2 regions of the Rhizobium sp. BK591 genome follow, and region 2 is predicted to be linked to the other one. Evidence: riboswitches for the same ligand, from Rfam matches in the RefSeq annotation. Region 2 holds a riboswitch; the other holds the start of a gene.
What was found. A riboswitch is a leader RNA that binds a small molecule or an ion and turns the genes downstream of it on or off. The one in region 2 is predicted to bind FMN.

Region 1 (3,402 bases), on a different contig from region 2:
ACATCGACGATCGCGAGACGCCCCGAGGGCTTTGCCTTGCTTTCGGAGGTGTTGACGGCGACGAGCGCCTTGCCGGCGCTCGAGGTGACCGAGGTCGGCTCACCGTCCATCATGACAGCGCCGCCGGCTTTCGGAGCCTTGGCGTCGGTGATGTCGATGAAGCCGATCGCGCCGAGCGGGCTGTCGCTATAGATCAGCGTGTTGCCGTCGTCGGTCGCAGTGATGATTTCGGCGGAGCTGACCGACAGCTTGTCCTTGTCATCAGGCAGGTTCTGGGCGACCGGGAAGGAAGCGATGCGGTTGAAAACTGGTTCGGCCGCGGCCGGAAAGGCGACGGATGCGAGAAGCACGGCAGCAAGCGCTGCCTTGCGCGATGAAATGGTCATGAAATCCCCCATGTGTCGAATATTCGAAACATGAGTTTTCTGCGGGAGCGGCATGACAGAGGCATGACAGAGGCGGCATTTTTCGCCGGATCACCTCAGGCGGGTTTGCGCTCCCTGCGCATCTCGTTTCGCATGATGAAAAGCGACGCGGAGAGGATCAGAGCCGCTCCCAACCAGAGATAACCCGCCGGCGCATAACCGAAGAACAGCCAACCGGCCAGCACGTTCAACGGCAGCTTCAGATCGTCGAAAGGCTGGACATAGGCGGCATCGGCTGCGGCATAGGCAAGAGTGAGGAAATACTGGGCTGCCGCGGTCAAAAGCCCCGCCAGCAGGAACAGGGCAAGGGTCGCCCCGGTCGGCACGGCAAAGCCTGCCGCGAGCGCCAGCCCGCCATTGATCGGCGTCAGCAGCACGAGCAGCCAGACGGTGATCGTCTCCGGTCGTTCGATGCCCGTCAGGCTCTTGGTGATCAGCGACGAGGCGCCCCATAATAGCGCCGAGAGCACGGGCAGGAGAGCCGCCCAGCCAAAACCGTCCGACCAGGGCTGCAGAATGATCATCGCTCCGGTGAAACCGGCCGCGGTCGCCGCCCAGCGGGCCGGGCCGACGCGCTCGCCAAGGAAAAGCCGGGCGCCCAGAATGATGAAGAAGGGTGAGGTCATCACCAATGCGATCGCCTGCCAGATCGGCACCGAAGCAAGGCCGGCGATCCAGGCCTCGACGCCGAGCGCGGCAAGTGCGACGCGCGCCAGGTGACGCCAGGGATAGCGCGTGCGCATCGCCGCAAGGCCGAGCCTGCGAAGGAAGGGCAGCGAGAACAGGAAAGCGAAGCCATATTGCCAGAAGGCGGCCGGGGCCGAGGGGAAGGCAAGCTTCATCGTCAGCCATTGGGTGACGACGTTGAGAAGCGAAAAAGCAATGCCGGCAAGGACCATCCAGAGGGCGCCGACAACGGCGCGAGACGGCTCTGCGGCTAGGGAAGTCTGATTCATGTCTCTCATCCGAAACCAGGGACCAACATAAATCAGGACGCATGAGCCACGACCAAGCGACACGGGGCAGACCCCTGCCCTTCGCACAGCCGACACTCATTCTCTTCCATCCGGACTTTAACCGTCGGCTCCGGAATCGCACCGGATCTGCTGACCCCTCCCCCGCTTCGACATGAGAGAAGGCGCTCGCGGGCTTGAGCCTACTGGATAATTTCCTTAAATCGGAACCGATTTAAGGGAAAAATTATGCAGCAACTTAAAATGCTACAGCGTCCTTTGCGCGTCTGAAAAGACGCGCGGCGCTGTAAACCCTTACCGCCGGTGGGGAGTTTCACCCCGCCCTGAGAACAGAAATGTCGTAGATCAAAGCCCGCGCGGCGGCAAGATCAACCAAAGCAAAAAGGTCCGGCAAAGCAAAAGGGGTCCGGCAAGCCGAACCCCTCTCAAATCCTGCACAACCGGTCTCGTTTCCGGTTGGCGGATAATCTCAGATCAGCCGTTGACGGCGTCCTTCAGGCCCTTGCCGGGCGTGAATTTCGGCACGTTGCGAGCCGGAATGTCGACTTCAGCGCCCGTGGACGGGTTACGGCCCTTCGTTGCAGCGCGATGAGAAACGGTGAAGCTGCCGAAACCCGCGAGGCGGATGTCGCCCTTGTTCTTGAGTTCAGCCTGGACAACGTCGAAAACCGCGTCAACAGCGGAAGCCGCGTCAGACTTCGTCAGTCCTGCCTTTTCGGCTACTGCGGACACGAGTTCATTCTTGTTCATGTTTCCACCCCTTTCTAAATGGTATGAAACGACTCAAATGTAAGCTAGGCGCAGAATAGGTTTCATCAGGCCCGCCGGAAACCCAAAAGCCCTGCAAATCAAGGAAAAGCAAGCGTCTACATGACGTTTTCACAAAAAAGGCTGGCGTTTCCGCCAGCCTTTTTGCGTGTTTTGTCCCAATGGGGCATAAATGTGGCACAGGCCACTCAATGCGCTATGGTTGCGCCCGTCTCATCGAGGCCTTCGACCGTTGCGATGACGGGCGTTTCCACCGTGCCGTCCCATTCGATCGGCTCCGGCCGCCGGATCAGCGCATGCTTGATCACCTCGCCCATGCGGGATACCGGGATGATCTCCATGTTGTTCTTCACATTATCCGGAATCTCCGCCAGGTCCTTGGCGTTTTCCTCCGGAATCAGCACCTTCTTGATGCCGCCGCGAAGCGCTGCGAGCAGCTTTTCCTTGAGACCGCCGATCGGCAGCACACGGCCGCGAAGGGTGATTTCACCGGTCATGGCCACATGCCTGCTCACCGGGATACCGGTCATGATCGAGACGATCGCGGTTGCCATGGCGACGCCGGCCGAGGGGCCGTCCTTCGGTGTCGCGCCTTCCGGCACGTGCACGTGGATGTCGCTCTTGTCGAAGCGCGGCGGCTCGATGCCGAAATCGACGGCGCGCGAGCGGACATAGGAGGCCGCTGCCGAGATCGATTCCTTCATGACGTCCTTCAGATTGCCGGTGACCGTCATGCGGCCCTTGCCCGGCATCATCACACCTTCGATGGTCAGCAGCTCGCCGCCGACCTCCGTCCAGGCAAGACCGGTCACGACGCCGACCTGATCCTCGCCCTCGGCTTCGCCATGGCGGAAGCGCGGGACGCCCAGATAGTCGGAGATGTTGGCGGCCGTCACGTGAACGGACTTCGTCTTGCCCTTGATGATCTCGGTGACCGCCTTGCGGGCGAGCTTCATCAATTCGCGTTCGAAGCTGCGGACACCGGCTTCGCGGGTGTACTGCTGGCTGATCGCCATCAGGGCGTCGTCGCTGACCGAGAATTCCTCCGGCTGCAACGCATGTTCCTTGATGGCCTTCGGCAGCAGGTGCCGCTTGGCGATCTCGCGCTTTTCATCCTCGGTGTAGCCGGCGATACGGATGATTTCCATGCGGTCCATCAGGGGTGCTGGAATGTTCAGCGTATTCGCCGTCGTGATGAACATCACGTCCGACAGGTCGTATTCGACTTCCAGGTA
Region 2 (3,402 bases):
CTGAGGTCGGCTGACGAGGCGGCGAGGGTGTCTGAACCGAGAGCCGCTACGAGGAAGGCAGACACGATAAAACGTCTCGGCGCGATGCGTGCCGAGACGCTTGTCAAACGATGTTGCCGTCTGCGATGACGCTGGAGCCCGTGCCTATAGCGGCAACTGCTTGCCGGCCTGTTCGCTGACCATGTATTCGGCGTACCAGTCCGGCCAGCCTTCGTCGTGCTTGCCGCCGTTTCGCTTCTCGTGTTCGCCGTGGGCGGTTGCCGCGCGGCGCAGTGCTGCCGCAAGCTCGGTGGAAGTCGTGAATTTCGTTTCGTCGGCGTCGATGCGTCCGGGCAGCCGCGTGGTGACTTCCTGGAACAGCCAGCCGTTGCCGTCCGGATCCTTGAACGAGGCGAAGGAGCGGTAGCTGCGATGTTCGGGATCGCGGCCGGCGATGCGCAGCCGCCCGAACAGATAGGGCTCGTCCCTGCCGGCATAGACGCCGGCAGCGTCATGAAACACGTCGCTGACCTCGACGCCGCGGGCGATCAGATCGCGACGGGCAGCCTCGATATCGGAGACGACCAGGTAGAGTCCCTGGGCGGAACCCGGGGCTGCGGCAGTGACATTCTTGCCGAAGATGATCGCGCAGCCGGAGCCGGGCGGGGTAAACTGGATCACACGGAAATCGGCGTCATTTGCAAAGTCGGCGTCGAGCCGCCAACCCAAGCCGTCGTAAAAACGTTTGGCGCGGTCGACATCGGAAACGGGGATGACGACCACCTCGAGCTTGGTGTCGACAGGCTGTGATTTTGGGGTTTGCATGGGGGTTTCGCTGCGCAGTGCATTGCTCATCTTCAGCTCCATGGGGTTTGGGATGCGTTAAGAATGGCGATACATGTCAGCGGTCAGTGGACCACAGCGCGGTCGGGCCGTCGAATCAATTATTCTGTCGGATTTGGCCGGTATTGGCGGATTCCGCTGCGACACAAGGCCTGTTGCTCCGATCCGCGGACGTGTCGTTTCCGACCCGCGGGGTGGCAAGGTCAGTCGATCCGGTGAGGCGGCGGGTTTGTTCCCGCCGTCTTCGCTCTTGTGTTGCGGCTCATCGAGCCGCGTTCGGGAAGATGGATCCCACTACGCGGCGAGAGCTGCGCGGGTTTTGCCGATCGTCAGGGCTGCCTTTGCTGCCTCGCGCCCTTTTTCGATGAAGTGCGCACGGTAGATCTGCTTGTGGTGTTCGGTTTCCTGATACTGATGCGGCGTCAGCGAAACCGACAGCACCGGCACGCCGGTATCCATGCCGGCGCGCATCAGCCCATCGACGACGGCCTGCGCGACGAATTCGTGGCGGTAAATGCCGCCGTCGACGACGAAGGCGGCGGCAATGACGGCGCCATAGCGCCCGGTTGCGGCGAGATCGCGCGACAGCAGCGGCATCTCGAATGCGCCGGGAACATCGAACACATCGACCTGCTCGGCCGGAACGAGCTGATAGAAGCCATCAAGGGCGCGGTCGACGATGTCGGCGTGCCAGCTGGCTTTGACGAAGGCGTAGCGGGTGGGTGTCATGGTAATCTCCTTTGGCGAACAGACACATCACCCAAGGCGATCACGAACGTTCCCGACAGCCGCAAGGGCGGCAGGAACGTACGTTCTCTTTCATCCGGACTATGACCGTCGGCTCAGGCATCTCACCTGATCTGCTGACCCTTCCTAAGAAGGCGCTCGCGGGCTCGCAATCGAAACTGCATACCGCCGGTAGGGACTTTCACCCCGCCCTGAGAACGGCGGCGACAATAGGGGGAAGGCGGCGGGCTGGCAATAGGTCGGAAATGCTTTCGTGATCGATGAATCTGTCGATGCGGATCAAGGCTCGCAAAGTGGCGGTTTCGTTTCTCCGTCGATGGCGAACAGCCGATGCCTCTTGCTGAGGATGGGCTTGCGCCTACATGCTCGGGTGAGGACATCCACGTCGGAACAACATGACGGAACAGGATACGCCGTCTTCGCCCGAGGCGGGGCAGGCGACAGCCACCATGGGAGGGAGTGATGCCAGAATCTTTCGTCGTTCACCGCGAGGCGCATATCGCGGCGCCGCCGGCTGCGGTGTTCGCGCTGATGACCGATCCGGAGAAGATCCTGCGCTGGATGGGAACGGAGGCGCAGGTCGAGCCGCAACCGGGCGGGCTCTATCTCGTCAATGTCACCGGCGCCCGCTTTGCGCGCGGCTCGTTTCGCGAGGTGGTACCGGTTCATCGCCTTGCCTACAGTTTCGGCTGGGACGGCAGCGAAGTGGTGCCGCCGGGATCGAGCCTGGTCGAGATCGACCTCATCGAGCAGGGCGGCGGAACGCTGCTGCGGCTCACCCATAGCGGCCTGCCCAGCGCCGACCAATGCGCCGGCCATGAGGAAGGCTGGGCCCACTATCTCGGACGGCTGACCGATGTTGCCGCCGGGCGTGATCCGGGTCCCGATCCTTTTTACGGCAGGACATGAACGGTTTTGCGCCGGCAGCAGGGTGCCCGGAAGCGTTTGCCGCATCGGGGAATACTGCCGGCCGGCGCTGCGATCGGCTGTCCGAAAGCGCTTCTTTTGCTCCCGCAAACATGAACGCGCAGTTCATCTCCAGTTCAATTTGGCGCTCCTAAAGTGATTGCGGCTGGATTGAAATGGAGTTCTCGATGAAGGCACTTTCTATCGCGGCTGCCTTGCTTGCCGGCAGCCTCTCTATCGGTACAGCTGAGGCGATGCCGATTGGAACAATCAATGTGCAGAGCAATGTGACGAAGGTCGACTATGCCTGCGGTCGCGGCTGGCACCTGACCCGCTGGGGCGAATGCCGGCGAAACTGGCGCCGCCCGCCGCCGGTCGCTTTCTACGGTGGTCCGCCCCGCTGGGGCTGGGAGCGGCGTCACCGGGATTGGGATGGCCCGCGCTGGCGCCATGAGAGGCGCTGGGATCGCGACCGTCGTTGGCGGGATGATGACTAAACGTCTCGCTTAAAGCGCGTCGCGTCAAACCGGAATCATGCGACGCGCTTTAAGTCTTTGATTTATGCATGTCGTTGTCCCAAAACCGCTGCGCACTTTTGGGCGACATGCATGAGATCGAGATGGACGAAGGCCGGAGCGATTTTCGCCCGGCCTTTTCTGATGAAACGGCTTCGCCGACGCTGACAGGCAGCGTTCTCTGCATTTGTCCGATATGGTCAAATACTGCTGACGAGCCAGTACTTGCCGTCGATCAGTTCTTCAAGCTCGACAGGATCCTTGACGCCGAATTCGAACCATTCGACGAGTTCCTTCGCCTTACGGCTGCTCTCCTCCGCCGTCAGCTCGACCTGATATCTTTCGCACCATCGCCGGAGGATCGACGTCAGCAGCGTCATGTCATCCCCATCCAGCGGATCTTTCGGCCAGA

Region 1: it holds a riboswitch for FMN, as region 2 does, so the genes downstream of both, FHX10_RS14480 (DMT family transporter) here and FHX10_RS03495 (6,7-dimethyl-8-ribityllumazine synthase) in region 2, are expected to answer to the same signal.

What each region holds. Positions count from the first base shown of each region.
Region 1 is NZ_JACIAZ010000003.1:293,827-297,228, reverse strand. It holds gene FHX10_RS14485 (esterase-like activity of phytase family protein) at 1-386, opposite strand, end outside; gene FHX10_RS14480 (DMT family transporter) at 482-1,381, opposite strand; FMN riboswitch at 1,476-1,734, opposite strand; gene hupB (DNA-binding protein HupB) at 1,874-2,149, opposite strand; gene lon (endopeptidase La) at 2,356-3,402, opposite strand, start outside.
Region 2 is NZ_JACIAZ010000001.1:734,526-737,927, forward strand. It holds gene FHX10_RS03485 (cytochrome b) at 1-4, shown strand, start outside; gene FHX10_RS03490 (VOC family protein) at 145-834, opposite strand; gene FHX10_RS03495 (6,7-dimethyl-8-ribityllumazine synthase) at 1,117-1,551, opposite strand; FMN riboswitch at 1,630-1,772, opposite strand; gene FHX10_RS03500 (SRPBCC domain-containing protein) at 2,032-2,478, shown strand; gene FHX10_RS03505 (GCG_CRPN prefix-to-repeats domain-containing protein) at 2,664-2,972, shown strand; gene FHX10_RS03510 (hypothetical protein) at 3,191-3,402, opposite strand, start outside.